Regions from separate parts of the Ralstonia insidiosa genome, predicted to be linked through region 1. Evidence: riboswitches for the same ligand, from Rfam matches in the RefSeq annotation. Region 1 holds a riboswitch; the other holds the start of a gene.

Region 1 (15,418 bases):
GCTTACGCTTCTTGCACCAACTGATATGCAAGCTGCGCTGCGCCCGCGTAATCCCCACGTACATCAGCCGCCGCTCTTCTTCGATCTTCTCGTCGGTCAAGTCGTCGTCCTCACGGCAGTGCGGCAGGATGCCCTCCTCCACGCCCACCAGAAACACGTGCGGATACTCCAGCCCCTTGCTCGCATGCAGCGTTGAAAGGCGCACCGCATCCGGGTCCTCTTCCCGGCCTTCGAGCATGCTGATCAGCGCGATGGTCTGCGTGAGTTCCAGCAGGTTCTTGCCTTGGTCCATCAAACCATCGGCATTGTCGAAACCGGTGGCCTCTTCGCTGTCTTGTTTCTCGGGCTTGGTGCCCTTGCGCTTGAGCCAGTCCACAAACTCCAGCACGTTGGTCCACTTGTTCTGGGCCTGGCGCTCGTCGTAGGTGTCGTACAGGTAGGCCTCGTAGTGGATGCCGCCCATCATCTCGTCGAGCAGCGTGGCGGCGGGCTCCTTGGCGGCGCGGTCTGACAGCCGCACGATGAACTCGCAGAACACGCGCAGCGGTTCCAACTGGCGCGGTGCGAGTTGCCCTTCAATGCCGCCCATCATCGCTGCCTCGAACAATGACACCTTCGCCTGCCCCGCGAACGCGCCCAGCACTTCCAGCGTCGCATTGCCCACGCCGCGCTTGGGCGTGGTGATGGCGCGGATGAACGCGGGGTCGTCATCGGCATTGGCAATCAGCCGCAGGTACGCACACAAGTCCTTGATCTCGGCCTTGTCGAAAAAGCTCTGCCCGCCCGAAAGCACATACGGAATGCGCTCACGCCGCAGGATTTGCTCGAACAGCCGCGCCTGGAAGTTGCCGCGATACAGGATCGCGTAATCGCGAAACTGCGCGCGGCGCTCGAACTTGTGCGCGGAGAGCTTGAAGACCACGCTCTCGGCCTCGTGCTCTTCATCGTTGGCGCTGGTGACGTTGATGGCATCGCCCATGCCGTGCTCGCTCCACAGCGTCTTCTCGAACAGCTTCGGGTTCTGCGCGATGACCGCGTTGGCCGCATTCAGGATGCGCACCGTGGAGCGGTAATTCTGCTCCAGCTTGATCACCTTCAGGTTCGGGAAATCCGTCTGCAGCAGCTTGAGGTTGTCGAGCGTCGCACCGCGCCAGCCATAGATGGCCTGGTCGTCATCACCCACCGCCGTGAAGGCCGGCGCACGCAGGTGCGAACCACCCGCCAGCAGCTTCAGCAGCTGGTACTGGCAGGCGTTGGTGTCTTGGTACTCATCGACGAGGAAGTAGCGCAGGCGGTTCTGCCACTTCAGGCGCACCTCCTCATTGCGCGCGAACAGCTCGGCGGGAATGCGGATCAGGTCATCAAAGTCCACCGCCTGATACGCATGCAGCGTGGCGACGTAGTTGCGGTAGACCAGCGCGGCCTGGTGTTCATCGACGTTGTTGTTGGCGAGCGCTTCGGCAATCGCGGTTTCCGGTTCGACGAGACCGTTCTTCCATAGCGAGATCGTGCTCTGCACGCGGCGGATCAGTTGCTTGTCGGTGGTCGCCAGCTGCTCCTGGATCATGCCGAAGCAGTCGTCCGAATCCATGATCGAGAAGCGCGGCTTGAGGCCCACGTGCTCGGCCTCCGCACGCAGGATCTGCACCCCCAGCGAGTGGAACGTACACACCGTCAACTGCTTGATGGGGATGCGCTTGCCGTCGGCGCGCGTCTGGCCATCCATCAGCTTGGCCACGCGCTCCTGCATTTCCTTGGCCGCCTTGTTGGTGAACGTGACGGCGGCGATGTGCTTTGGCTCGAAGCCCTTGTCGAGAATCAGGTGCGCGATCTTCTGCGTGATCACGCGCGTCTTGCCGGAGCCCGCGCCGGCCAGCACCAGGCACGGGCCGTCGAGGTAGTGCACACCTTCGGATTGGGCAGCGTTGAGCCCGTGGGCGAGACCAGAGGACATGGGGACAGGCGGAGAAAAGCAGGCGGGAAGGTACAGCGGAGGGCGATGGTAGCACGCACGGGCGACAGGGCTTGGGGCCTCATCTGGCGTGGCGCGCACATGACTCGGCGCCGTACCGGTCAGGCATTTTCAGACGTGTTCCTGCAGGTGATTTTGAGATGCTCTGCTGGAGCTCACCGGCAAGCTGACCGTCCTGGCGTTCAACCCAACGTCTATGGATTGGCCAGCGTCAAACCCAAAAATAAGAATTTGCCGATCTTTGGGATTTTTCGTAACGGAGAAAATCGCGTCACATCGCGTCAACGGTGTCACGGACAGCAACACGGCGCACAGGATGCCGCGTGTTATCAGCGCTTTCTGATTCTTCAATTTCCGCAATTCATTGCGATTGCCATACAAATCGACGGAACTCATCCCTCGATTTCTCCAGACTCTGCGGCCGCCGATCAATGACATGGATCGGCTCGGAATTCCACTTTTATTCCCGCAGGGGGGATTGATATGAACAAGGCATATCGCGTTGTGTTCAACAAGGCGACTGGCGTATGGATGGCGGTTTCGGAGATCGCGCGTGGGCGCGGCAAGGGGCGTTCCGTTGTGCGGCCAGTGGGCGCCGCGCTGATCGCAAGCGCAGCATTGTTTTCTGCGCCTGGGGCGATGGCGCAAGTTCTGATCGAGCAGCCGGACGATGGGGGGCCGATCAATATTGGCAGCAGCGTGACCGGGGGCTCCGTCAGTTTCTCCAACGTAGCGGGCCAAAACCGTCGCCTCACGGGTATTGAGAACGGTGTTGGCACAACCGATGCCGTGACCGTCAATCAGCTCAACGGTGCTCTCACCGCGCTCGGTGGGCGTATCAACAGTGTGACAGGCGCGATTGTTGCCCCGACATACACGCTGGGCGCAGACAGCAAGGGAGGCACAACGTACTCCACCGTGCCAGGCGCGCTGGGCAACTTGGATGACCGGATCAAGGGTAACACCGCCAGCATCGTCAACAACACCACCAACATCGCCAACCTGACCAACGGCACGGCCGGCATGGTCCAACAGGCCACGGCTGGCGCTGAGATCACCGTAGCAAAAGACACCGATGGCGACGCAGTGAACTTCGGCGGCAAGGGCGCGGACGGCAGCCCCATCACGCGCAAGCTGACCAACGTAACGGCTGGCACGAACGCCACTGACGCCGTCAACTTCAGTCAGTTGAGCGACGTCAACAACACGGCTGAACAGGCCGCCACCAAGGCGAACAACTCGGTCCAGTACGACGCTGCTGGCGACACCATCACTCTCACGAACCCGGCGACTGGCACTGGCCCCGTGCAGATCAAGAACGTGGCTGCCGGCACGGCTGACACCGACGCCGTAAACAAGAGCCAGCTCGACAGCGTCAAGGCCGTGGCCGACAACGCCGTGCAGTACGACAGTGCAGCCAAGAATAGCGTCACGCTGGGCAATGCCGGCACGCCGGTCAAGCTCTCGAACGTGGCCGATGGTGCAGTGGCTTCGGACAGCAAGGACGCTGTCAACGGTGGCCAACTGTTCGACGTCAAGAGCACGGCTGAGCAGGCTGCAAAGGCTGCCGCCAACTCTGTTCAGTACGACGCTGCGGGCAACACCATCACCCTCACGAACCCGGTGACTGGCACGGGCCCCGTGCAGATCAAGAACGTGGCAGCCGGTACGGACGACACTGACGCCGTCAACGTCAAGCAGCTCAAGGACGCAGGTCTGGTGGGCAGTGATGGCACGCTGGCCAACGTTGTGACATACGACAGCGATAAGAAGGACAGCGTTACTCTGGGTGGCCTGAAGGACGATGGTACGGGCGCCATGGTTCCGGCAACGGCACCGGTCAAGCTGTCGAACATCGCCAATGGCGTGAATGCCAATGACGCCGTCAACTTCAGCCAGCTCAATGGCGTAGGTAGCGCGTTGGGCGGCGGTGCTGGGTTCAACAACGGTGTGTGGACCGGCCCGACCTACACCTTCCGGAATGGCGACCAGTCGACCACTGTGGGCGATGCACTCTCGAAGTTGGATAACCGCGTTTTCACCCTGGAAGGCAGCAGCGTCGGCGGCGGTAGCGCTGCCAACGACAAGTTCTCCGGTAGCGGTGCAAACAACGGTAATCCCGGCCAGAAGGAGGAGGCCGTAGCATCGGGGGCCTACGCTACGGCATCGGGTGCCAACGCGGTTGCCAAGGGCCAAAACTCCACGGCGACGGGCGCCAATGCCCGGGCAACCGCAGACAACAGTGTCGCCTTGGGTGCCGGCTCGATCGCGGATACGGCCAACACGGTGTCCGTCGGCTCCGTTGGCAACGAACGCGCCATTACCAACGTTGCGGAAGGTACGAACCCCACCGATGCGGTCAACAAGGCACAAATGGATCGTCAAATTGCAGGCGTGCAAAACAGCGTCGGCAACCTGCAGAACCAAGTCAGCCAGATCGACAGCAAGGTCAACCGCGTAGGTGCCATGAACGCGGCCATGTCCACGATGATGGCGAGCGCGGCCGGTCTGCAGACCGACAACCGCATGGCCATCGGCACGGGTCTGTATCGCGGTGAAACCGCACTGGCGATCGGCTACCAGCGCAAGGTCGGCTCGCGCGCCACGGTGACGATCGGCGGTTCTACCGCTGGCGGCAAGGAGTACAACGTGGGCGTGGGCGCTGGTTTCGGCTGGTAACCCACCGTCGTTGATGGTGTGAAGTAAAACGGGCGCGCGGGTCTCCACTGCACGCCCGTTTCTTTTTATGGGCGCAATCGTTTGTGCCCCTCGCTTTTTCCGATGGCGTTACACGGCTCACGTGCCTTGACACGTCCCACGAAGTGCGGCCAGTTTTTTGGGCAGCATTGCTGCCAAAAAGCGCCGCCGACTCGCCCTGATTGACAATCCCAGCCCCCTTCCGTAAATTCCGCCCATCCATCCGGGAGAGCGTGCCCGCCGCACACGGCCAGGCACCGCCGAAGGGGTAGCACCCGAAAACTCTCAGGCATCCAGGACCGGGTGGATCGGCCAGACATGCGTCTGACCGCACTCTGGAGAGCTGGCGCTGCACGACCACTGCAGGCGCCCACCGAAGGGGCTCACGAACGGCGCGCACCGCTATGCGCTCTGCTCGCAATCTCTCAGGTACCAAGGACAGAGGGGCCATCCGCGCAGCTTGCATCTTCATGGCGTCACCATGAGGCATCAGGCTGTGCGGGTGGCCTTTTTTGCTTTTTGGTCCCCGATCCATGCGCCGCGCCCAGGCCACCGGCGGCGCACTCAGCCGAGAGATTCCATGACGCTCCAACACACGCCGCTCAATGCCATCCACCGCTCGCTGGGCGCCCGCATGGTCGACTTTGGCGGCTGGGACATGCCCGTCAACTACGGCTCCCAGATCGAAGAACACCACGCCGTGCGCCAAGACGCAGGCATCTTCGACGTCTCGCACATGTGCGTGGTCGACCTCACCGGCGCGCGCGTGCGCGATTTCCTGCGTGGGCTGCTGGCCAACAACGTCGACAAGCTGCAAACCCCGGGCAAGGCGCTTTACAGCTGCATGCTCAACCCCAAGGGCGGCGTGATCGACGACCTGATCGTCTACTTCTTCCGCGAAGACTGGTTCCGCCTGGTGGTCAACGCCGGCACTGCGCCGACTGACCTGGAGTGGATCGTCGCGCAGAACGAAGCCGCCGGCACGGGCGTAACCATCACGCCGCGCCGCTCCGACAACAACGCCGGCGCCGAGCCGCTGGGCATCCTCGCCGTGCAGGGCCCGAACGCCCGCGCCAAAACGTACGCCGCGCTGCCGGGCACGCAGGCCGTGGGCGAGGCGCTCAAGCCGTTCAACGCAGGCTTCGTCACCGTGGATGGCGTGGGCGAGATCATGGTCGCCCGTACTGGCTACACCGGGGAAGACGGCTTCGAACTGGTGGTGCCCGCCTCGCAAATCGCCGGCGTGTGGGAACGCCTGCTGCAAGCCGGCGTCCGCCCGGCCGGTCTGGGTGCACGCGACACGCTGCGCCTGGAGGCCGGCATGAACCTCTACGGCCAGGACATGGACGAGCACGTCTCGCCGCTCGACGCGGGTCTGGCCTGGACGGTCGATCTGCAAAGCGAACGCGACTTCACCGGCAAGGCGGCACTGCAAGCCGGTGGCCAGCGCGAGCAGTTCGTCGGCCTGATCCTGCGCGACAAGGGCGGCGTGCTGCGCGCCCACCAAAAGGTCATCACCCCCGCCGGTGACGGCGAGATCACCAGCGGCACGTTCAGCCCGAGCCTGTCGCTCTCCATCGCGCTGGCGCGCTTGCCCAAGGATGTGGCCATCGGCACCGACGTGCAGGTCGAGATCCGCGACCGCAAGTTGACCGCGACTGTGGTTAAACTGCCGTTCGTGCGCAATGGCAAGGCGCTGGTCAGCTGAACCCCCGAATTCCACTCATTCCAAATCTTCCGGAGAACCTTTCATGAGCAACATCCCCGCCGATCTGAAGTACACCGAACACGACGAGTGGATCCGCGTTGAAGCCGACGGCACGCTGACCATCGGCATCACCGATTTCGCACAAGACGCGCTGGGCGACATCGTGTTCCTCGAATTGCCGGACGCTGGGCGCACCGTCGCCAAGGACGAAGCGATTGCCGTGGTGGAATCGGTCAAGGCTGCCTCCGACATCTACGCCCCGGTGTCGGGCGAGATCGTCGCCAAGAATGAGGATGCTGCTGGCGCACCGGAGTCGGTCAACGCCGACGCCTACGCCGCGTGGCTGTTCAAGATCAAGCCGACCAACGCCGACGACGTGAACGCCCTGCTGTCGGCCGAGCAGTACACCACCAAGATCGGCTAAGCCGGTCCTTCAAGCCGATGTGCGCGCCCTGACCTGCGCCGCGCATCGGCTTTTTGCTGCATTGCCTGAATTTCGAGCCCTTGCCATGAACGCTCCGCACCCCGCTTCCTCGGCGCTGTCCGCCGAACGCCCCACCCTGGCTGACCTGGAGGCGCGCGATGCCTTCTCGCACCGCCACATCGGCCCGTCTGCCGACGAGCAGGCCCAGATGCTCGACACGCTCGGCTACGCCAGCCGCGCCGCGCTGATCGACGCCGTGATCCCCGCCGCTATCCGCCGCCAAGACGTAATGCCGCTGGGCGAATTCACGCAGCCGCTGACGGAAGAAGCCGCGCTGGCCAAGCTGCGCGGCATCGCCGGGCAGAACCGCGTGGTCAAGAGCCTGATTGGCCAGGGCTATTACGGCACGCACACGCCGGGCGTGATCCTGCGCAACATCCTGGAGAACCCCGCTTGGTACACGGCCTATACGCCGTACCAACCGGAAATCTCGCAGGGCCGCTTGGAAGCGATGCTGAACTTCCAGCAGATGGTGATCGACCTGACGGCGATGGACATCGCCAACGCGTCGATGCTGGACGAAGCTACTGCTGCGGCTGAGGCAATGACGCTGCTGCAGCGCATTGGCAAGTCGAAGTCGACCGTGTTCTTCGTGGCCGACGACGTGCTGCCGCAAACGCTGGAAGTCGTGCGCACGCGCGCCGAACCGATCGGCGTGCAAGTGGTGACCGGCCCCGCTGCGGATGCTGCCAAGCACGACGCCTTTGGCGTGCTGCTGCAATACCCGGGCGCCAACGGTGCACTGCTGGGCGATCTGGCAACTTACCAAGCGCTGACCGACGCCGTGCACGCGGCCGGTGGTCTGGTGGTTGCCGCAGCTGACCTGCTGGCGCTCACGCTGCTGGCCGCGCCGGGCGAATGGGGTGCCGATGTGGTGATCGGCAACACGCAGCGCTTTGGCGTGCCGTTCGGTTTCGGCGGCCCGCACGCCGGCTACATGGCCGTGCGCGATGCGTTCAAGCGTTCGATGCCCGGCCGCCTCGTCGGCGTGACGATCGATGCGCAAGGCAACTCGGCGTACCGCCTCGCGCTGCAGACGCGCGAGCAGCATATCCGCCGTGAAAAGGCCACCTCGAACATCTGTACCGCGCAGGTGCTGCTGGGCGTGATGGCGTCGATGTACGCCGTCTACCACGGCCCGCAAGGTCTGAAGCGTATCGCCCAGCGCGTGCACCGCCTGACCGCCACGCTGGCCGCCGGCCTGCGCGCCGTCGGCTACACGCTGGAATCGGACGCCTTCTTCGACACGCTGACCGTCGCCACCGGCCCGCGCACCGCCAACCTGCACATCGCTGCGCAGGCGCACGGTATCAACCTGCGCCAGATCGATGACGCCCGCCTGGGCATCTCGCTGGATGAGACCGTCACGCGTGCTGATGTGGTCGCGCTGTGGGACATCTTCGCGCACGCCGCCCACGCTGCCGCGCCGGACTTCGACAAGACCGAAGCGGCCGTCGCCGATGCGTACCCGACGTCGCTCGTCCGCCAGAGCACCTACCTGACGCACCCGGTGTTCAACGCGCACCACTCCGAGCACGAAATGCTGCGCTACCTGCGCAGCCTGGCCGACAAGGACCTGGCGCTCGACCGCACCATGATCCCGCTGGGCTCGTGCACGATGAAGCTCAACGCCACCGCCGAAATGCTGCCGGTGACGTGGCCCGAGTTCTCGAACATCCACCCGTTCGCACCGGCTGATCAGACCGTGGGCTACCGCGAAATGATCGACCAGCTCGAGCAGATGCTGTGCGCTGCCACCGGTTACGCCGCCGTGAGCCTGCAGCCGAACGCCGGCTCGCAGGGCGAATACGCTGGCCTGCTGATCATCCACGCGTACCACGCCAGCCGCGGCGAAGGTCATCGCAACGTGTGTCTGATTCCGTCGTCCGCGCACGGCACGAACCCGGCATCGGCGCAGATGGCCGGCATGCAGGTTGTCGTGGTTGCTTGCGATGAGCGCGGCAACGTCGATCTGGCGGATTTGGAAAAGAAGGCCGCCGAGCACAGCAAGAACCTCGCGGCGATCATGATCACCTACCCGTCCACGCACGGCGTGTTCGAGGAAGGCGTGAAGCGCGTCTGCGAGATCGTGCACAGCCACGGCGGTCAGGTGTATGTCGATGGCGCCAACATGAACGCCATGGTCGGCACGGCAGCGCCGGGCCACTTCGGCGGCGATGTCTCGCACCTGAACCTGCACAAGACGTTCTGCATTCCGCACGGCGGTGGCGGCCCGGGCGTCGGTCCGGTGGCTGTGGGTGCGCACCTCGCACCGTTCCTGCCGGGTCGCGCAGCGTCGGGTGAAGACGCCAGCCAGAACATCGGCAACGTGTCGGCTGCGGCATTCGGTTCGGCGTCGATCCTGCCGATCTCGTGGATGTACATCGCCATGATGGGCGCGGCGGGCCTGACGGCTGCGACCGAGACGGCCATCCTGTCGGCCAACTACGTGGCCAAGCGTCTCGCCCCGTACTACCCGGTGCTGTACACGGGCGCGCACGATCTGGTGGCGCACGAGTGCATTCTCGACATCCGTCCGCTGCAGAAGGAATCGGGCATCAGCAACGAAGACATCGCCAAGCGCCTGATGGACTTCGGCTTCCACGCACCGACGATGAGCTTCCCGGTGCCCGGCACGCTGATGATCGAGCCGACCGAGAGCGAGCCGAAGGTGGAACTCGACCGCTTCATCGACGCGATGATCGCCATCCGTGGCGAAGTCGACAAGGTGATCTCGGGCGAATTCGACCGCGAAGACAATCCGCTCAAGCACGCGCCGCACACCGCTGCCGTGGTGATGGCAGATAACTGGCAACACAAGTACACGCGCGAGCAGGCGGCCTACCCGGTGGCCTCGCTGCGCAAGCAGAAGTACTGGCCGCCGGTTGGCCGCGCCGACAACGTCTACGGCGACCGCAACCTGTTCTGCGCCTGCGTGCCGATGAGCGAGTACGCGCAAGACTGAAGACGGGCCTGAGGTGACGCGGCGGTGGTGGAGCGCAATCCCCCACCGCCGCGTCACATGTAACCGGGCGCAATCGCTGTAACCCGCTTTCACAATCGACGCTTTCAGGCGCCTCGCCAAGTAAGGTGACGACAGTTCACCTGATCGACGAGACCCTTCCATGCCGATGCTCCACCGCGCCCCGCTCCTTCGCCTGCTTGCCTGTGCTGCCGCTGTTGCGGCGTGCAGTGCGTGCTCGCCGACACAGGCGGGAGCAGCGGCATCTGTGTATGCCGGTGCACATGGTCCGGCAGGTCCGGCGCGCGACTGGTGCAGTGTTTCGCCTGCGCAGTCCGGCGACCCGGCTGCCGCCAAGCTGATTGCTCGCGCGACGCAGCACCTTGGGCAGACCCCGCATCCGCTGCCGCGCCTGCATACCGAAGGCACGCTGCCGCACCAGGGCATCTACGACGAATCCGTTGCAGCCGCGCGGGACTTTCCCGTCATGCGCGACGCCGCGCTGGCCTGGCGACTCACCAGCGACAAGCGCTTCGCCGAGCAGGTCGATACCTTCCTGCACGCGTGGGTCGGCACGTACGTACCGAGCTTCAACCCGATCGACGAGACGAAGTTCGATGCACTGATCCAGGCCTATACGCTCGCACGTGACGGCCTGACACCGGGCACGCGGGAAGAGACGCAACGCTTCCTGCGCACGCTGGCCGAGGGCTACATCGGGCGCACCGAGGCCGCCCGCCAGCCGCTGTCCCACACGTGGATCAACAACTGGCAGAGCCACCGCATCAAGCTGATGGCGATGTCGGCCGCCGCGCTGGGCGACCGCGCGCTGATCGAGCAGACACATCGCCTGTTCCTGCAGCAACTCGCCAACAACGTGCGCCCCGACGGCTCAGTGGAAGACTTTGAAGACCGCGATGCGCTGCACTACGTCGTCTACGACCTGGAGCCGCTGACGATGGCCGCGATTGCCGTGGCGCCGTTCGGTCAACACTGGCTGCGCGAGCGCGCGAGCAATGGCGCCACGCTCGCCGCCGCCATCGACTGGCTCGTGCCGTATGCCGACGGCAGCCGCACGCATGAGGAATACGTCCACTCGCACGTCGCCTTCGACAAGACGCGTGCTGATGCTGGCCTGCCCGGCTTCTCCGGCATGTGGGAGCCGAAGAGCGCCGGTACGCTCTTCTGGCAGGCCACGCGACTGGACCCGAACTACCGCCCGCTGGCCGAACGGCTTGCTGCCACCGCGCCCGATTGGCTGGCGCTGTGCGCGGCACGCTGATCGGCGCATCATTACAGCAGACAGCGGGCACGCAACAACCCGGCGCAACTGGCCACAAGCCAACTTGCCCTCCTGATTGTCATTGATCGCCCCCGGAGCCCTACCCCATGGCTGTTTCTGTTTTCGACCTCTTCAAGATCGGCATTGGCCCGTCCAGCTCGCACACCGTCGGGCCGATGCGCGCCGCGCTGATGTTCGCCTCGGGCCTCGAAGCCGATGGGCTGATGCCGCAAGTGGCCAGCGTGCGTGTGGAGCTGTATGGCTCACTCGGCGCCACCGGCAAGGGCCACGGCACCGATCGCGGTGTGATCCTTGGCCTGATGGGCGAGGCGCCGGACACCATCGACCCCGACACCATCGACGCCAAGCTAGCAGCACTGCGCGCATCGCAATCGCTATCGCTGCTGGGCCGTCATGCGGTGCGCTTTACCGAGAAGGAACACATCGCCTTCTACCGCCGCGAGGCGATGGCCGAGCACCCGAACGGCATGAAATTCCACGCCTTCGATGCGGCCGGCGAGCGGCTGCGCGAGGCGCGTTACCTGTCGGTGGGCGGCGGCTTTGTCGTGACAGCCGGCGCGGCGAATACGCAAGTGCTGTCGGCGCATGACCAACTGCCGCATCCGTTCCGCAGCGGCAAGGAACTGCTGACGATGTGCGAATCGACGGGCAAGTCGATCGCCCGCCTGATGCTGGAGAACGAACTGACCTGGCGCTCGGAAGCCGAGGTGCGCACCGGTCTGCTCAACATCTGGCATGTGATGCAGGCATGTGTGGCGCGCGGTTGCCGCACGGAAGGCGAACTGCCCGGCCCGTTCCACGTGCGTCGCCGTGCGGCTGAGCTGTATTCGCGGCTCACAGTGCAGGCCGAGCGCACGCTGTCCGATCCGCTGTCGGTGATCGACTGGGTGAACCTGTACGCCATCGCCGTCAACGAAGAGAACGCCGCAGGCGGGCGCGTGGTGACGGCGCCAACCAACGGCGCAGCCGGCATCATCCCGGCCGTGATGCATTACTACGATCGCTTCGTGCCCGGCGCGAACGACAACGGCATCGTGGATTTCCTGCTCACGGCGGGCGCGATCGGCATGCTTTACAAGATGAATGCGTCCATCTCCGGTGCGGAAGTGGGTTGCCAGGGTGAAGTGGGCGTGGCCTGTTCGATGGCTGCAGGGGCGCTCGCTGCGGTGCTGGGCGGCACGCCCGCGCAGGTCGAGAACGCGGCTGAAATCGGCATGGAGCACAACCTCGGCCTGACGTGCGACCCCGTTGGCGGGCTGGTGCAGATTCCGTGTATCGAGCGCAATGCGATGGCCTCGGTGAAGGCGGTGAACGCGGCACGCATGGCGTTGCGCGGCGATGGCACGCACTACGTGTCGCTCGACTCCGTGATCAAGACAATGCGGGAGACGGGGGCGGACATGAAGACCAAGTACAAGGAAACGGCGCGCGGTGGGTTGGCTGTGAATATTGTGGAGTGCTGATTTGGGCTTGGTGGTCCATCCCGTGTTTCATCCCCTGCCGGGGCTGACGCACTTTCTTTGTCTTGCTGCTAAGGAAAGTCCGTAAGGAACGGCGCCGCATCGGGCGGGAACGGCCAAACCGTTGGTTCGCGAGTGTTGTTGCTCGGGGGCTTGGCGGTTTGGCCGTTTTACATGTTGGATGTGGTCGCGCAATGTTCACGACACGAGACTTCACGCAAACACGCCGCAACATCGGAGCATTCTCATACACGCACATGTTGCCTGGGCATAACGTTTGACACATTCAATCCCGTGCCGCCCGAGTCAATGTGTCGCGACAGGATCAGTCCGCTCGACCGGGTCGCCCGCTTGCTCTAGAGAACCCCTCAAGGGACACGCTCGTCGCATGCGGCCGCACTACGTTATGAGGGAAACTCAGTGCCTTCTCGCGAGAAATCTTCGGTCTTAGCGCCACAACTCGCTGCCCCCGCGTCCCCCATCCACGGCGCAGCCCCAGTTGAAACTGCGCCGGCACCGCACTGCGTCGCCGTAGTCGGCCTCGGCTACGTCGGTGCGTCACTGGCCCATGCGCTTTCACGACATTTCCGTGTGTGGGGCGTGGATATCGACGCCACGCGTGTGACGGAGTTGCGCGAAGGCTACGACCGCACCGGCGAGCTCTCTCGCGATGCGTTGCTGAGCGCGCCAATACAACTGACCACCGATGCATCGGTACTGAAGCAGGCCGACATCATCATCGTCGCCGTGCCGACCCCAGTCGACGAGGCTCGGGTACCAGACCTCCGCCCCTTGGAACAAGCGTCCGCCGAGGTAGGCCGGCACATACAGCGGGGTGCGACCGTCGTGTACGAGAGCACGGTCTACCCTGGCGTGACCGAAGACGTATGCATCCCCCTGCTCGAACGGCACAGCGGTTTGAAGCACCTGCATGACTTCCACGTTGGTTACTCGCCCGAGCGCATCAACCCGGGCGATCGCGAGCACACGCTTACCACCGTCACCAAGATTGTTTCGGGAGACACGCCGCAGACGCGTGACACGCTGATGAAGCTGTACAGCGTGATCACACACGTGCATCCCGCCAAGAGCATCAAGGTGGCTGAGGCTGCCAAGGTGTTGGAAGACACGCAGCGCGACGTGAACATCGCACTGATGAATGAGGTGTCACAGCAGCTCAGCACGCTCGGCGTGGATACGCATGACGTCCTGGACGCCGCGCGCAGCAAGTGGAACTTCGTAGATTTCCGGCCGGGCCTGGTTGGCGGTCACGGCATTTCGGTCGATCCGCATTACCTGATGCACGGGGCGATCCCCCCCGGGTTCAATGCCAGCCTGATCCTGTCTGCCCGCGAAACCAACGATGGCATGGCGCAGTTCGTTGTCGACCAGTTGCTCCACTGGATGACGAAACGCCACCTGCTGCATCCGCAGACCATCGTGACGGTGCTTGGCGCCACGCTCAAGGAAGACGTGCCCGACGTTCGCCACTCGAAAGTGATCGACATCGTCAAAGCGCTCAACAGGCTGGGTATCCGCACGCAGATCGTTGATCCGCTGGCCAACAGCGACGAGGTGGCACAGGCGTATGGCCTCCACCTGACCCCGCTGGCCGAGGCCGAGCCTGCCGATGCCATCGTACTGGCGGTGCCGCATGCCGAATATCGGGACGGCGGCTGGCGTTTGATTGCATCGCTGGCCAAGCCTCACGCGCGGTTCGTGGTCTGCGACCTGAAGGCCGTGCTGGATCGGGATCTGCGCCCGGAACACGCGACACTCTGGCGGCCTTGAGCGTCGGTTGAGCAGCCGGTGTTGCCGCGTGTCGATGGGCGCTGCACAAGCCCGCCTCCCATTGAAGACGACCACCCACGGATTCGCGGTGCTCCCGTACGCAATTTAGAGGAAGCTCAAAACAAATCATTCGTCCCGTCGCATCCCGCCCCTCCTATAATCCGGGCCACAAAAACCCTCATCGGAGACCCGCAGGATGCAATCTCCTCGTCCTCTCAAGCACACACCGGCAGCCACGCTGCCGGAGTTGACGCTGCGCGGCATGATCCTCGGTGCCATCATCACCGTGATCTTCACCGCTTCGAACGTGTACCTGGGCCTGAAGGTCGGCCTGACGTTCTCATCGGCGATTCCCGCCGCCGTGATCTCGATGGCGGTGCTGCGCATGCTCGGCGGCACCAACATCCTCGAGAACAACATGGTGCAGACGCAGGCGTCTGCAGCCGGGACGCTGTCTTCCATCATCTTTGTTCTGCCGGGCCTGGTGATGATTGGCCACTGGCAGGGCTTTCCGTTCTGGCAAACGTTTGGCGTCTGCATGGCCGGCGGCATGCTGGGCGTGGTGTTCACGATTCCGCTGCGCCACGCGATGGTGGTGCAGAGCGATCTGCCCTACCCCGAAGGTGTGGCCGCGGCGGAAATCCTGCGCGTGGGCAGCGGCCAATCCGCTGACGGCACACAGGCCGCCAGTGGCGATGCCGTGCCGGCGGCCACCGGCATGCGCGATCTGGCGGCGGGCGGCATTGTCGCGGCCATCGTTGCGTTTGCGACCAGCGGCCTGCGTGTGCTGGGCGAAGGCGCGAGCTGGTGGTTCGCTGCAGGGGCCTCGGTGGTGCGTTTGCCGCTGGGCTTCTCGACGGCGCTGCTCGGTGCGGGTTACCTGATCGGCCTGATGGGCGGGTTGGCCATGCTGGTGGGCCTGGTAATCGCCTGGGGCATCGCCGTGCCGTACCTGACTGCCATCACGCCGATGCCGGAGGGCAAAGCGCTCGCCGCCTTCGGTGCAGATGTCTGGCGCACACAGGTGCGCTTCATCGGTGC
Region 2 (15,418 bases), on a different contig from region 1:
CATGCATCAGCACCTGGTGCGCGGGCAGTTCGCGCGCGGCACGCTCGATGGCTGCCGCGCCGATATCGTTTGCGGTACCCGCGTGGTCGAGGCACGCAGGGTGCAGATCGAGCAGTGCGATGCTTTCGATACCGCAAACGCCGCATCCGGAGCGGCCGGTCAGCGTGCGGCGCTTGTCTTTGAGCGCCATGAACGCCTGCTGCGCGATTGTCAGCTGTACCTCGGCACTGTCTGGCCGGAGTTCGGCTTCGATGTCGAAGACGTCAGTCGCGCGTTCGACAATGCCTTCGCTGAGCGCAAAGCCCAGCGCAAACGCTTCCAGGTCGATGGGCGTGGCCATCATCACCGCATGCGAGATCCCGTTGAAGACCAGCGCGACCGGCAACTCCTCGACCACCTGATCGGCGGTTGATGTTGGGGCGCCGTTCCGGTAGCGCGTGACCGTGCAGGACACGCTGCCGGCGTGGTCGGTGGGCGTGAAGCATGGCTGCATGGTGGTCCTCGTGGCGGCGCATGGGTCTCCAAGGTTAGGCGCGTGATTGCGGGCCGGACAGGCACACATTGCCCGATTTGGGCAGAGCACAGTTTGAGCGTGGCGGCATGTGCAAGCCTGCACAGACAACGTCCGGAACCGAGCCGGCAGAGCACAGTTTTGAGCAGAGCCGCCAGTTGTGTGCGCATTTCATGCACACCTCGCGGCAGTTGCTCGGAGCACAGTTCACGCGCAGCGAGATTTGATTGCGGGCGGCATTCGTGTCGCGCTACCGTCGGGCACGACTCGCACCAACCCACGTGCGCGTCGCCTTGAAACGCTGCTGCGCAATGCGGCAGTGTCCCGCTGTCACCCAGAGCCTTAGACATCATGGAAATCTTCGATGCACTTCATCTCGCAAGATTGCAGTTTGCGTTCACGGTGTCCTTCCATATCGTCTTTCCAGCCATCAGCATCGGCATGGCCAGCTTTCTGGCGGTACTGGAATGGCGCTGGCTACTGACGGGAGACCAGGCCTACAAGGACATGTTCCTGTTCTGGTCGAAGATCTTCGCCATCGGCTTTGGCATGGGGGTGGTGTCGGGCGTGGTGATGGCCTACGAGTTCGGTACCAACTGGAGCGGGTTCTCGCAGGTGGCGGGCAACATCACGGGGCCGCTGTTGCACTACGAAGTGCTGACCGCATTCTTCCTGGAGGCGGGGTTTCTCGGCATCGTGCTGTTTGGCTGGGAGCGCGTCAGCCCGCGTGCGCACTTCTTTGCCACGCTGATGGTGGCACTGGGCACGTTGATCTCCACCTTCTGGATTCTGGCCTCGAACAGCTTCATGCAGACACCGCAGGGGTTCGCCATCGAGAACGGCCGCATCGTGCCGGTCGACTGGCTGAAGGTGGTGTTCAACCCGTCGTTCCCGTATCGACTGGCGCATATGACGATTGCCGCGTTTATCGTGGCGGGCTTCATGGTGGCGGCATGCGGTGCGTGGCACTTGCTGCGCGGGCGGCGTGACGTGCCAGTCAAGCGCAGCTTCTCCATGGCGCTCTGGCTGCTGTTGCTGCTCGCGCCCATCCAGATCTTTATCGGTGACGCGCACGGCCTGAACACGCGCGAGTATCAGCCCGCCAAGATCGCTGCCATCGAAGGCCTATGGGACACCGAAAAGGGCGGCACCGCGCTCAACCTGTTCGGCTTGCCTGACATGGACTCCGAGGTGACCCGCTATGCGGTGCAGGTGCCGCACCTGGGTAGCCTGATCCTGACGCATAGCTGGGATGGCGAGATTCGTGGCCTGAAGGAATTCCCGAAGGAAGAGCGGCCGTATTCGCCCATCGTTTTCTGGTCGTTCCGGATCATGGCCGGGCTGGGCATGCTGATGCTGCTCACAGCGGTGCTGGGCCTGCTGCTGCGAAAGGGCGGGCGGCTGTACGAAGCCCGCTGGTTCCAGCGCTTCGTGCTCTGTATGGGCCCATCCGGCCTGGTGGCGTTGCTCGCAGGGTGGGTGACGACCGAGGTTGGCCGGCAGCCGTGGACGGTCTACGGCGTGCTGCGTACGGCGGACTCCGTCTCGCCTGTCAGCGCGCAGCTTGCCGGGGTGTCGCTGTTGATCTTTGTGATCGTCTACTTCGCGGTGTTTGGCATGGGCGTGTATTACATGCTCAAGCTCATGCGGCGCGGGCCGGTGGCGCAGGCCGACGCGCACAGCACTGCGCGCAAGCATCCGGAATTGCACAACCGCGCCTTGGACGCGCTGCAAGGGGAGTAAAGCCATGCAAATCGATCTGCCGGTCATCTGGGCCGGAATCATCGGGTTCGGCGTGTTCCTGTACGTCATGCTGGACGGCTTCGACCTGGGCATCGGCCTGCTGTTTCCGTTCTTTGAGTCCAAGGCGCACCGGCAAGTGATGATGAACACGGTCGCGCCTGTGTGGGACGGCAACGAGACGTTTCTCGTGCTGGGCGGCGCGGGGCTGTATGGGGCGTTTCCGGTGGTGTACTCAACGCTGCTGCCGGCCAACTACCTGCCGCTGATCCTGATGGTGGTGGGGCTGATCTTTCGCGGTGCGGCGTTCGAGTTGCGTGGCAAGGCACGCCGCACGCAGAACCTGTGGGATCTCGCATTCATCTGCGGTTCCGCCCTGGCGGCGTTCTGCCAGGGCATCGTGCTGGGCTCGCTGCTGCAGGGGATCAAGATTGCCGATGGACGGTTTGTTGGCGGTGCATTTGATTGGCTGTCGCCGTTCAGCCTGTTCTGCGGGTTCGGTGTGATGTTCACCTACGCCATGCTCGGCTGTGGCTGGCTCATCATGAAGACGGAAGGCAGGCTCCAGCACGAGATGCGCTTGCTGATGCGGCCGCTCACGGGTGTCTTGCTCGGCATCATGGCGGTCATCAGCCTGTGGACGGTGATCGGGCTGCCTGCGGTTGCGCATCGCTGGTTCGGCAGCGGCAATCTCGGCTGGTTTTTGCCGGTGCCCATTCTAGTGGTGGCCTGTGTCTGGGGCATTTTCAGCGCCAGCCGGCGCGCGCATCATCACGCAACGCCATTCCTGCTGGCGCTCGCGCTGGTCTTCCTGGGCTATACGGGGCTGGTCATCAGTATCTGGCCGAACATCGTGCCGCCGTCGTTGACGATCTGGCAGGCGTCGTCCAGCCATTCCAGCCAACTCTTCGCGCTGGTCGGTACCGTCATCGTGCTGCCCATCATCCTCGTCTACAACGCGATGCAGTACCGCGTGTTCCGGGGGAAGGTGCGCGAGGGGGATCCGGGCTACCACCACTGACCACACCGATGAACGATTTCAAGGGCGCGGGTGACGCATCATGATTGTGCGACCACGGGAGAACTGGTTTCGCATGCTGTTCGTCTGGAACGGCTCGGTGCTGCAATCCATCATTCCGCAGCTGATGTTCATGGCGGTGTTCAGCAGCTTGGCGGTGATTACGCAGGGCCGCATCCTGGGCGAGAAGATTCCGCTCAATACGACGCCCTTCACGCTGTTCGGCCTCGCCTTGGCAATCTTCCTGTCGTTCCGGAATAACGCCAGCTACGCACGCTTTGATGAGGCGCGGCACCTGTGGGGCAACCTGCTGATCGCGTCCCGCGCGCTGACTTCGCAGGTGCTGTGCTACCTGCCGGAGCACGTGAGTCAGGCTGACCGTATCAGGGTGGCCAACACCGTGATTGCGTTTGTCTATGCGCTCAAGCATCAGCTGCGCAAGACGGACCCGACGGCAGATCTAACGCGCCTGCTCGGTGCAGAACAGGCGCAAGCGCTGCAACACAAGTGCTACCGGCCAGCGGCGCTCCTCAATGACATCCGAAGCCGCCTGGTCCGTTTGCAAGGCGAGGCGCCGACTTCGGACACGACACGCTGGATGCTGGATGCGCAGCTCAACGACATGGGCAAGACGCTCGGCGGCTGCGAGCGGATTGCGTCCACGCCCATCCCATTCGCCTACAGCGTGTTGTTGCACCGCACGGCCTATGCGTACTGCATGTTGCTGCCGTTTGGCCTGGTGGATTCCACGGAGTTCTTCACGCCGCTGTTGTGTGTGTTCATCTCGTACACGCTGATTGCACTGGAGGCGATTGCCAATGAAGTTGCCGAGCCGTTTGGCATTGCACCGAATGCGTTGCCGCTCGATGCCATTACGCGCACGATCGAGCGGTCCGTCCTGGAGCTATGTGATTGCGAGATTCCGCCCGAAGTTGTGCCGCAGCGCCGGTATCTGCTGACCTAGTGATGGCTTGACCTTTGGGGCGCCAAGTTCTGTGCTCTTCACCCGCAGCGGGGCGTTGCCTGCCGTGCGGTGCAGGATCACGTGTTTGCTGTGCCATGACGCGGCGATGACAAGCGCAGTGCGCTGTACACAGGCCGGCGGCTGTCAACTGTACCTTGGAGCGGATACAGCGATCAGCTAACGTAAGCGGACAGGCTTGCACGGCCGCATCCGCATGAAGCGCATCGCGCTTGCGACGGCAGCGTGCGAGATGCGCACTCATAGAAGGAGGTTGTCGCATCGTGTCCACTCTCTGCGATATCTGCAATGTCCGGCCCGCCGTCGCGCGTGTCGCCGTGGTGCAAGACGGCGAGCGCAAGTCGATCTCGATCTGCGACTACCACTACCGGCAACTCATGCGGCATCAAAGCATGCTCAATCCGTTCGACTCTCTTTTGGGGGGCGGAGGTGGTGGGCTGTCACGCCTGTTCGATGAGTTTGGCGACGCTGAAGAACATGGCGCAGGTTTTTCTGCCGAGGTCCCCCGGGAATCGGTGGACGTGATCGACGCCTTCAGCGAGCAGACCCTTGAGCTGCTGCAGCGTGCTGCGGAGAAGGCCCACGAGCTGCATCGCCGTGAACTGGATACCGAGCATGTGTTGTACGTGCTTGCGGACACCGATATCTGTGCCGCGCTGCTCAAGGAGCTGAAGCTTTCTGCGCAGGATATCCGCAGCTATATCGACGAACACGCCAAGACGGGCACCGACGACGGTGACGCGTCAATGGACAAGACCACGGTGTCACCGCGTCTGAAGAAGGCGTTCCAGTATGCGTTTCAGGCATCGCGGGATCTGGGGCACTCCTATGTGGGCCCTGAGCACCTGCTGATCGGGCTGGCGGCGGTGCCGGAGAGCATTGCCGGCGCGTTGCTGAAGAAGTACGGAGTGACGCCGGAGGCCTTGCGCCAGAAGGTCGTCAAGGTGGTCGGAAAAGGCGCGGAAGATGGCCGGGTGGACGCGCCGAGCGGCACGCCTACGCTCGATAAGTTTGGCCGCGATCTCACCACGCTGGCGCGCCAGGGCAAGCTCGACCCGGTGCTTGGGCGCGCGCAGGAGATCGAAAGCGCAATTGAAGTGTTGGCCCGTCGCAAGAAGAACAACCCGGTGCTGATTGGCGAGCCGGGTGTCGGTAAGACGGCCATTGTCGAAGGCTTGGCGCAGCGCATCATCAACGGCGATGTGCCGGAAGTGCTGCGCGGTAAGCGCCTCGTGGAGGTCAACATCAACTCGATGGTGGCGGGCGCGAAGTATCGCGGCGAGTTTGAGGAGCGTGCCAAGCAGCTGATTGACGAAGTGACCGCCAAGCAATCGGAGCTGATCCTGTTTATCGACGAGCTGCACACCATCGTGGGCGCGGGGCAGGGCGGCGGCGAGGGCGGGCTCGACATTGCCAACGTGCTCAAGCCTGCGCTTGCTCGCGGCGAGTTGAGCCTGATCGGTGCCACCACGCTCAATGAATATCAGAAGTACATCGAAAAGGATGCCGCGCTTGAGCGGCGCTTCCAACCCGTGCTTGTGCCGGAGCCCAGCGTCGAGCAGACCATCGTCATCCTGCGTGGCCTGCGCGACAGCCTGGAGGCGCACCACCAGGTGACCTTTGCCGATGATGCGTTTGTTGCCGCGGCCGAGTTTGCGGACCGCTACATCACATCGCGCTTCCTGCCCGACAAGGCCATCGACCTGATTGATCAGGCAGCGGCCCGCGTGCGGATTGGCGCGACATCGCGTCCGGCGGACATTCAGGAAGGTGAGGCGGAAATCGCACAACTGAAGCGCGAGCAGGATTACGCCGCGTCGCGCAAGCGCTTTGATGAGGCCAAGCAGTTTGAAGAGCAGATCAACGCCAAGCAGACGACGCTCGACGAGAAGATGGAAGCCTGGCAGCGCAAGACCGGTTCGGAGACGCTGGAGGTGACGGTGGCATCGGTGGCCGAGGTGGTATCACGCCTGACCGGTGTTCCGGTGTCGGAGCTGACGAAGGAAGAGCGCCAGAAGCTGCTGAAAATGGAAGAGCGCTTGCGCGAGCGCGTGGTCGGTCAGGACGACGCCGTCGTCGCCGTGAGCGATGCAGTACGGCTTTCGCGCGCTGGCCTCGGGCAAACGCATCGCCCGATAGCCACCTTCCTGTTCCTCGGCCCCACTGGCGTGGGCAAGACCGAGCTGGCGAAGGCGCTGGCCGAAACGGTGTTTGGCGACGAGCAGTCGATCATCCGCATCGACATGTCGGAATACATGGAGCGCCACGCGGTTGCGCGCCTGATTGGCGCACCTCCGGGATACGTTGGCTACGACGAGGGCGGTCAACTCACCGAACGCGTGCGACGGCGCCCGTACAGCGTGATCCTGCTCGACGAAATCGAGAAGGCTCACCCGGACGTGAACAACGTGCTGCTGCAGGTGTTTGACGATGGCCGGCTGACTGACGGCAAGGGCCGTGTGGTGGACTTCAGCAACACGATCCTGATCGCTACCAGCAACCTTGGCGCGTCGATCATCATGGACAACCTTGAGCGACCCGAAGACGAGCGCAAGACCGACAAGGCGCTGCGCGATGCACTGATGCCGGTGCTGAAAGGCCACTTCCGCCCCGAGTTCCTGAACCGGATCGACGAGATCATCGTGTTCAACGCGCTGTCCAGGCAGAACATTCGCGCGATCGTGCAGATCCAGCTTGACCGGGTGAGGCGTACCGCGGCGGCACAGGACATTACCCTCAAGATGGGTGAGGCGCTTGTCGAGCACCTGGTGGAGGAGGGCTATCAACCCGAGTTCGGTGCGCGTGAGCTGAAGCGTCAGGTGCGGCAGATGATCGAAACGCGGCTTGCCAAGGAGATTCTGGGCGACACGCTCAAATCGGGCGACACCGTGGAGCTGGATTTCGACAAGGACAGCGGTACGGTGACCTTCAACAAGCTCGCGCCGCCCGCAACGGAAGGGAAGGCCCCTCTCTCGCAAGAGAAGAGCACCACTGAAAAGAAGCGCAGCAAAGGCTCCAAAGGCACCGCCGAATCTGAGGCCTGACGTATCAGGTTTGTCGAACCCTTTCATTTCAACCCACGGCCGCGCAGCGGCTTTACCAACGCAAGCCCCCAACCCTGGCTGGGGGCGATGGAGATTCACATGGCAAATCGACGCGAAGTTCCCGGCATCCGGCCTTATGACGGCCCTGCCGGCGGCTGGGGCGCGCTGCGGGCAACGGCGCAGGCCGTTCATGACCAGATGGACAAGTTCCAGGCGCCGATCACGCTGATGCGGACCAACCAGCCCACGGGCTTCGATTGCCCGGGGTGTGCCTGGCCCGACAAGGAACACCGCTCCACCTTCCAGTTCTGCGAGAACGGTGCCAAGGCCGTGACCTGGGAGGCGACGAACAAGCGCGTGCCGCCCGAGTTCTTTGCCACGACCACCGTATCGGAACTGCTCACATGGTCCGACTACGAACTGGAAGACAAGGGCCGGTTGACGCATCCGCTGGTGTACGACCGCGAGAAAGACACCTTCCGTGCCGTCGAGTGGGAAGACGCCTTCAACCGCATCGGCGAGATCCTGCGCGGGCTCCCGCCTGATGCGGTCGAGTTCTACACCTCCGGGCGGGCATCGAACGAGGCGGCCTACCTCTATCAGCTCTTCGCGCGGGAGTACGGCACGAACAACTTCCCGGACTGTTCGAACATGTGCCACGAGCCCACCAGCGTTGGCTTGCCGCAGTCGATCGGCATCGGCAAGGGCACCGTGTCGCTGGAGGATTTCGAACACTGCGAGCTGATCATCTCGATCGGCCACAACCCGGGCACCAACCATCCGCGCATGATGGGTACGCTACACGAAGCGTCGCGGCGCAACGTGCCCATCATCGTATTCAACCCGCTGCGCGAGCGCGCGCTGGAGCGCTTTGCCGACCCACAGAACTTCCTGGAGATGGCCACCTACGGTTCGACCCGTATTGCATCGACGTACTACCAGGTCGATGGCGGTGGCGATGCTGCAGCACTGATCGGCATCATGAAGGCCCTCCTGGCGATGGAGGCGGCGCAAGGCGATGTGCTGGACCGCGACTTCATCGCAGAGCACACCCAGGGCTTTGATGCATTCGCAGCCGAACTGGAAGCGGCAACGTGGCCCGACATCGAAAAGGCCAGCGGGCTGACGCGCGCCGAGCTGGAGCAGGTTGCTGAGGCCTATGCCAAGTCGAACGCCACCATCATCACGTATGGCATGGGCGTGACGCAGCACAACAAGGGGACGGCCAACGTGCGCCTGATCGCCAACCTGTTGCTGATGCGTGGCAATTTTGGCAAGCCCGGTGCCGGCATTTGTCCGCTGCGGGGCCACTCCAACGTACAGGGCAACCGGACGGTGGGCATTACGGAAAAGCCGTCCGCCGATTTTCTCCAGCGTATCGAAAGCGTGTTTGGCTTCAAGCCGCCTGCAGCGCACGGGCACGATGCCGTCAACGGCATGCAGGCCATGATCGACGGCAAGGCGAAAGCGCTGATCTGCCTGGGCGGCAATTTTGCAGTGGCGCTGCCCGATCCGGAGCAGAGCTTCCCAGCCATGGGCAAGCTGGACCTGAGCGTGCACATTGGCACCAAGCTCAACCGCTCGCACCTGCTGGTGGCCAAGGAAACCTACGTGTTCCCTTGCCTGGGCCGGACCGAGCTTGATGTCCAGGCGGGTGGCCCGCAGTCCATCACGGTTGAGGATTCGATGTCGATGGTCCACGCATCGGCGGGCAAGCTGACGCCGGCGTCGGAGCACCTGCGCTCCGAGCCGGCCATTGTTGCCGGCATGGCCAAGGCGACGTTGCCGCACAGCAAGGTGCCGTGGATGGAGCTGGTTGCCGACTACGACAAGGTTCGCGACCTGATCGAGAAGACCATTCCGGGTTTCGAGAACTTCAACGAGCGCATCCGCACGCCCGGCGGCTTCCGCCTGCCGTTGCCACCTACCGAGCGCCAGTGGCCGACGCCCACCGGCAAGGCGATGTTCTCCGTGTACGGTGGCGTACGGGAAGACGCTGGTGTCCTCGGTGGCGAAGAGGTATTGCGCCTCATCACGTTGCGCAGCCATGACCAGTACAACACCACCATCTACGCGCTCGATGACCGCTACCGCGGCGTGTTCGGCCGACGCGATGTGCTGTTCATGAACGAGGCTGATCTTGCCGCACGCGGGCTCGAACATGGCGACCTGGTCGACATCGAGACCATCGTGTCCGGCCGGAAGCTACGCCTGGAGAAGATCACAGCCATCGCCTACAGCATTGCGCGTGGCTCCGTGGGGGCGTACTACCCTGAGGCGAACGTGCTGGTGCCCCTGGACTATATCGACAAGGAAAGCGGCACGCCGTCTTACAAGTCCGTGCCGGTTCGAGTCCTGCGCTCTGAGGCGCCCGTATCCGCACCCGAGTAACACCCAAACGGATCGGGCCTGGGTTGTCCTGGCCCGATCCGCTGTGGGATTGGTGATCAGTGCAACGGGCAATCGCGCGCGATCACGTCGCCGATCATCGCGGCCGTGGCGCCAGAGAGCGTCCAGCCAAGGTGCCCATGGCCCGTGTTGTAGAACACGCGCGCATGCCGCCCGCGACCAACGCGCGGCATCATGTCCGGCATCATCGGACGCAAGCCAGCCCACGGCACCACGCGCGAGGTGCCGATCGCAAAGTTGCGGCGCGTCCAGGCCACCAGGGGTTCGATGCGGTCTGCGCGGATGTCGCGGTTGTAGCCGTTGAACTCTGCCGTGCCGGCCACGCGGAAGCGTCCCGCGCCCAGGCGGCTGGTGACGATCTTCGCGCTCTCATCCAGCAGGCTGACCCACGGCGCGCCTTGCATGCTCGCCTCATCGTCCAGATGCACGGTGATCGAGTAGCCCTTGACCGGGTACACGTTGATACGGTCGCCCACCATCTGCGCGACATGCCGGCTGCCGACGCCCGCGCAGACGACCAGCGCATCGGCGGTGATCTCCTGCACGACATTGGCCGCGCTTGTGGAGAGGCGATCATCCAGTGTGGTCTGCAGCAGCAGTCGCACGCCGCGCTCGGTGGTTTCCACGTCGCGCACATCCACGCCTTGCATGAAGCGCACGCCGCGTTTCTCGCAGGCTTGCGCAAGACCGCGTGTGAACTTGTGGATGTCGCCCGTGGCGTCCGATTCGGTGAAGTAGCCGCCGTAGTAGTTGCCGCGCAGCGTGGGCTCGATGGCAGCAATGTCTTCCGGGCTCACGGCGTGGCGCTCTAGCCCGCCGGCAACGAGCAGCGCGTTGGCTTTGCCTGCCGCGGTAAAGCTGGCCTTGTCGTGGTAGACGTGCAGGATGCCGCGCCGTTGCAGGTCGAAATCGATCTGCTCGCGCTCGGCCATCGCAAACAAATGCTTGCGCGCCTCGATGGCCATGCGCGTGGTCTCGATGGTGTTGCGGCGGTAGTGGGCGATGCCCGCCACGAACTCGCCAATCCATGAGTACTTGTGCCACGACGGCTTGGGGTTGAGCAGCAGCGGCGCATCGTTGCGCAGCATCCATTTGATGCCCTTGAGCAGCGTGCCGGTGCTGTTCCAGACCTCGGCGTTGCTGGCGGAAAGCTGCCCGCCGTTGGCGAACGAGGTTTCCATGGCCGGATACAGATGCCGGTCGAGCACCGTGACCTGATAGCCGAGTTGGGAGAGCGTGTAAGCGGTGGTGACGCCGGAAATGCCGGCGCCAACGATGACGATATGCGTCATGGCGGTCCCTATGGAGTGGTGGGTTGACCGGACGATCCGGTCGGCTCACCCCATCTGTCTTGGGACCTGAGAGCTTGGGCACCCGCAGCGTGCAGCGTGAGTGCCTTCCCCTTCGGTGGGCATGCGCGTGCATGCCTCTCTCCAGATTCGCAGTCGACGCCACAGTCCTTTTGCCTGAGAGTTTCCGGGGTGGTTGCTCCATCGGCGCCGGGCATCGTTGCAACCCGGTCTCTCCTGCGGCGTGTTGCAGCGGTGCGTGTTGCGCCCGCCGCGCCTGCGTGCTGCCGGTAAAGGCAGCGGCTGGAGTGTGTCACGGGTTGTGACGTTCGGCAAGCCGGGCGATTGCGGAGGCTGTGCGCTAGCTGAATGCTATGCTGCGCACCCAAGCGATCTGGGCGTCGCATTTTCGCCCGAAGGTCGACGTGGAAACGCCCGCAAGAACACCAAGACAGCCGAGGGGATGATGGAATCGACACCAGCACAGCAGACCACCGATTCGACGCGCGCACCGCTTGCCATTGCAACGCTGCTGCAGGCCGGCTTTACCGCCACATACGCGTCGGCCTATTGGGAGACGGTGGCGACGGGTTCGATGTCGTTGCTGACCGCACTGATCTCTCTGCTGGCGTGCCTGCTGCTTTACAGCGGCGTGGTCCGCCACCTGATGGGCAAACCTGCGCAATGGAGCCTGATGCTCGCAGCGGTGGGCTTGGCGTGGTCGTTCCTCGAGTGGGGCTCGGGGAATCTGTGCTCGTATCCGTTCCTGCTCGGGGCCGTGATCGGCACGGTGGCCTGGGCGTTGGCGCTCAAGGCTTCGCGGCGCGCCTGATCAGCCTTCCAGGCGCGGCAGGCGCACGATAAACCTGGAACCCTTGCCTTCAGCGCTGCTGACGGTAATCGTGCCCTGGTGCAGTTCCACCACGAGCTTGACCAGGTACAGTCCGACGCCGGCCCCCACTGTACCGGCCACGTTGCCTCCGCGAACATAGCGCTCGAACAGCCGCTCGATGTCGCGCTCCGGAATGCCCAGGCCGCGGTCTTCCACCACCACCGATACGCTTTCGGCGTCGCCTTGCACATACACACCGACCGGCGTGCCAGGTGGTGAGTATTTGACGGCATTCCCGATCAGGTTACTGAACGCCTGAAAGAGCAGTTTGGCATCACCAAAGATGATGTCGGGTCCATCGGCTTCGATGTGTTCTTCGATGCGTGTGCCGGGTGTGCTGTCCCGATGCATCTCGCACACCTCGTGCAGCAATGCCGGCAGCGGAAATTTCGTACGCCGCATCGCCGCTGGCGTTGTGGTGTCGAGCCATTGCGAAGAATCGAGCAGATGATCCATCAGATGCGTCATGCGCTGTACTGCAGCGCGGATCTTGCCGCAGCGCTCGTCGATCACTTCTGGCGCGGGCGCTTCTCGCATGCGCATGAGCCGCTGTGCATGGCCATCAATCACGCCGAGCGGCGTACGGAATTCATGAGACGCCATGGACACGAAGTTGCGCTGCAGTTCGGCCAGGCGGCGCTCCTTGTCCAGCAGGTCCTGCAGAACTGCTGCCTGTGCAACCAGTGCATCTTTGCTGCGGCCGAGTTCGATCGTGTTGTCGCGAAAACGTGCCACGGCCCGCGCGATATCGCCGATTTCATCGCGACGCTCAAGGCCAGGAATGTCGACGTGCGTGTCGTTGTTGACGATGTGGTGCATTCGATCGACCAGAACGGCGATCGGGCGCGAGACGGCATAGGCGAGGTAAGCCACCGCAATCACGACCAGGCACGCCGCCACGACGATGGCACCGATGATGAGTTGCCGCGCATCGTGATAGGCCTGTGCTTCGCGCTCGGTTTCAGCGGCGCCGCCGGCCACGCTGCGCTCGGTCATGACGCCCAGCGTGTCATTGGCCAGGTCGAAAGCCCGTTTGGACTCCGTGTGGTAAAGCTGCGTCGCGCCTTTTACTTCGCCAGTTTTGGCAGAAATCATCAGCCGCCTCGCCAGCTCCCGATACATGTTCCACTGCACAACAAACTGACTATAGAGTTCGCGCTCGGCGGCGTCGTGCTCGATCTTGTCGTAGCGTGCCTGCGACGCGGCAATGAGGTCATCCAATGTGGCGACCTGCTGATCCGCCGCGCGCAGATCAGCACGGGACGAGGCGATCAGGAAATCACCCTCGGCGGCACGATAGTCGGAGATGTAGTTGTTCAGATCCCCTAGAATGCGGCTGTTCTTCAGCCAGCGTTCGCTGATCTGTGCCGACACGCTGTGGAAGCTGGCCAACTGGTTGATACTGAAGGCACCCACGCCAATCACCAGCAGAAGAAAGGTCACGAACACCAGCGACAACCGCACCCGGATGGGGCGCAGGATTGACGGAGAGTCGAGGCCGAGCAGGCGTCGCCTGGGGGAGATACCAGAGGCGGGCGCACTGTGGGCCGGCTCCGGAGAGTGCATCGGAATTGTCATGCGCTGGGTCCTTGGGGCTGCAGCGAAGCATCGGTAACCATACCTTCACATGAGCGCATCATGAACGCAACGGCTCCGAAAATCCTCTGTATCGAGGACGACGTCGAGACCGCGGAGCTGATCAGCGAAGAGCTGGTCGAACACGGCTACGCTGTCACCGTTGCGCATGACGGGGAGTCGGGGCTGGCAGCGCTGCTGCGCGAGGAGCCCGATCTGGTGCTGTGCGATGTGAGCATGCCCGGCATGACCGGGTTCGAGCTGCTGGAGCAAGTCGGGACCCTTGCGCCGCGCTATGCCGAGATTCCGTTCGTGTTTCTGACCGCAATGGCGCAGCGCGAATCGGAGCTGCGTGGTCGTCGCCTGGGCGCGGATGACTACGTGACCAAGCCGGTCGATTTCGAGATCCTGATCAGCATTGTGCAGACACGCCTTGCCAAGCGTGTGCGCCCACGCGCAGCGCTGCCGCCGGTGCACCTGAGTGAGCGCGAAGTGGAAGTACTGGCCTGGTCGGCGCGCGGCAAGACCTCTGGCGAGATCGCCACGATTCTCGGGTTGTCCAAACGTACGGTCGATTTTCATATCGACAACGCGCGTCAGAAGCTGGGTGTGGCCACGCGCATCGAAGCCGTAGTCAAGGCTTCGAGCGCGGGCATCATCAAGCTGTAGGGCATGCCGCGCCGGGGGCGCGGCAGTACGCTAGACCGGTGCCTCTTCAAGGGGCGGGGCATCTGGCGGCTCCTTGCCGAGAAACACCATCCGCAGCGCCGGCACGATCACGAGCAACATCAGGGGGCCGACCAGCATGCCGCCCACCACCACGGTTGCCAGCGGACGCTGCACTTGGCTGCCGATGCCCGTGGAGATGGCCGCCGGGAACAAGCCAATGCACGCCGACAGCGCCGTCATGAGCATTGGCCGCATCCGCTGCTGCGCGGCATGGAACATCGCTTCAGTCGGCTTGAGGCCCTTGTCGCTGCGCAGGTCGTTGTAGTACGTGATCATCAGGATGCCGTCCATGACCGACACCCCGAACAACGAGACGAAGCCGATGGCCGCTGAGATGCTGAAGTCCAGCCCCGTCAGGAACAGCGCCGCCACACCACCGGTGATGGCAAACGGAATGCCGGCCAGCGCCATCAGGCTGTCGCGCAGCGAGTTGAACAGCCCATACAGCAGCACCAGGATCAACACGATGCTGATGGGTACCACCACTTCAAGCCGCTTCTTGGCTTGCTCCAGCTCTTCAAACTCGCCGGCCCAGTCGATGCGATAGCCCTGCGGCAGCTTGACGTTCTGGGCGATGCGCTGTTGCGCTTCTTCCACCGTGCCGCCCAGGTCGCGCCCGCGCACGCTGAACTTGACGGGGATATAGCGGGTGTTCTTCTCGTGATAGATGTACGAGGCACCCGTATCCAGCGTGATGTCTGCCAGCGCCGACAGCGGAATGTACGAGTTGCCACCATTCGCATTCGTGTAGGCCACGCGGATGTTGCGTACCGCGTCGATATTGCTGCGGTACTCCGGTGCCATGCGTACTGTCAGTGCGAACTGCCGATCGCCCTCCAGGATGGTGCTGGCCTGCGAGCCGCTCAGCGCGGCTTGCACCACGGTGTTCACGTCGCCGGTGTTCAGCCCGTAGCGTGCCGCAGCCTCACGGTTGATGCGCACGTTCAGGTTGGGCTGACCCAGCACGCGGAACACGCCCAGGTCGGTCACGCCCTTGACCTTGCTCATCTCGGTCTGCACCTGGGTGGCCAGGTTTTCCAGCACGTTGAGGTCCGGGCCGATGATCTTCACCGAGTTGGCCCCCTTCACGCCGGATAGGCCTTCTTCCACGTTGTCCTGGATGTACTGCGAGAAGTTCAGGCCAACCCCGGCAAACTCGCTCGTGAATTCCTTTTGGATCTGCGCGATCAGCTTCTCTTTGGTCATGCCGGACGACCATTGGTCCAACG

The links. Region 1 has a riboswitch for glycine ahead of gcvT (glycine cleavage system aminomethyltransferase GcvT). Riboswitches for the same ligand answer to the same signal wherever they lie in the genome.
Region 2: it holds a riboswitch for glycine, as region 1 does, so the genes downstream of both, F7R11_RS26100 (D-amino acid dehydrogenase) here and gcvT (glycine cleavage system aminomethyltransferase GcvT) in region 1, are expected to answer to the same signal.

What each region holds. Positions count from the first base shown of each region.
Region 1 is NZ_VZPV01000001.1:241,516-256,933, forward strand. It holds gene F7R11_RS01205 (UvrD-helicase domain-containing protein) at 1-1,954, opposite strand, end outside; gene F7R11_RS01210 (hypothetical protein) at 2,084-2,368, opposite strand; gene F7R11_RS01215 (ESPR-type extended signal peptide-containing protein) at 2,456-4,651, shown strand; glycine riboswitch at 4,884-4,981, shown strand; glycine riboswitch at 4,995-5,121, shown strand; gene gcvT (glycine cleavage system aminomethyltransferase GcvT) at 5,250-6,377, shown strand; gene gcvH (glycine cleavage system protein GcvH) at 6,421-6,801, shown strand; gene gcvP (aminomethyl-transferring glycine dehydrogenase) at 6,887-9,826, shown strand; gene F7R11_RS01235 (alginate lyase family protein) at 9,993-11,105, shown strand; gene F7R11_RS01240 (L-serine ammonia-lyase) at 11,213-12,589, shown strand; gene F7R11_RS01245 (nucleotide sugar dehydrogenase) at 13,067-14,377, shown strand; gene F7R11_RS01250 (OPT family oligopeptide transporter) at 14,574-15,418, shown strand, end outside.
Region 2 is NZ_VZPV01000005.1:128,258-143,675, forward strand. It holds gene fdhD (formate dehydrogenase accessory sulfurtransferase FdhD) at 1-493, opposite strand, end outside; gene F7R11_RS26075 (cytochrome ubiquinol oxidase subunit I) at 863-2,254, shown strand; gene cydB (cytochrome d ubiquinol oxidase subunit II) at 2,259-3,272, shown strand; gene F7R11_RS26085 (bestrophin family protein) at 3,313-4,233, shown strand; gene F7R11_RS26090 (ATP-dependent Clp protease ATP-binding subunit) at 4,515-7,295, shown strand; gene F7R11_RS26095 (FdhF/YdeP family oxidoreductase) at 7,395-9,686, shown strand; gene F7R11_RS26100 (D-amino acid dehydrogenase) at 9,743-10,996, opposite strand; glycine riboswitch at 11,149-11,243, opposite strand; gene F7R11_RS26105 (hypothetical protein) at 11,460-11,825, shown strand; gene F7R11_RS26110 (sensor histidine kinase) at 11,826-13,451, opposite strand; gene F7R11_RS26115 (response regulator transcription factor) at 13,524-14,129, shown strand; gene F7R11_RS26120 (efflux RND transporter permease subunit) at 14,160-15,418, opposite strand, start outside.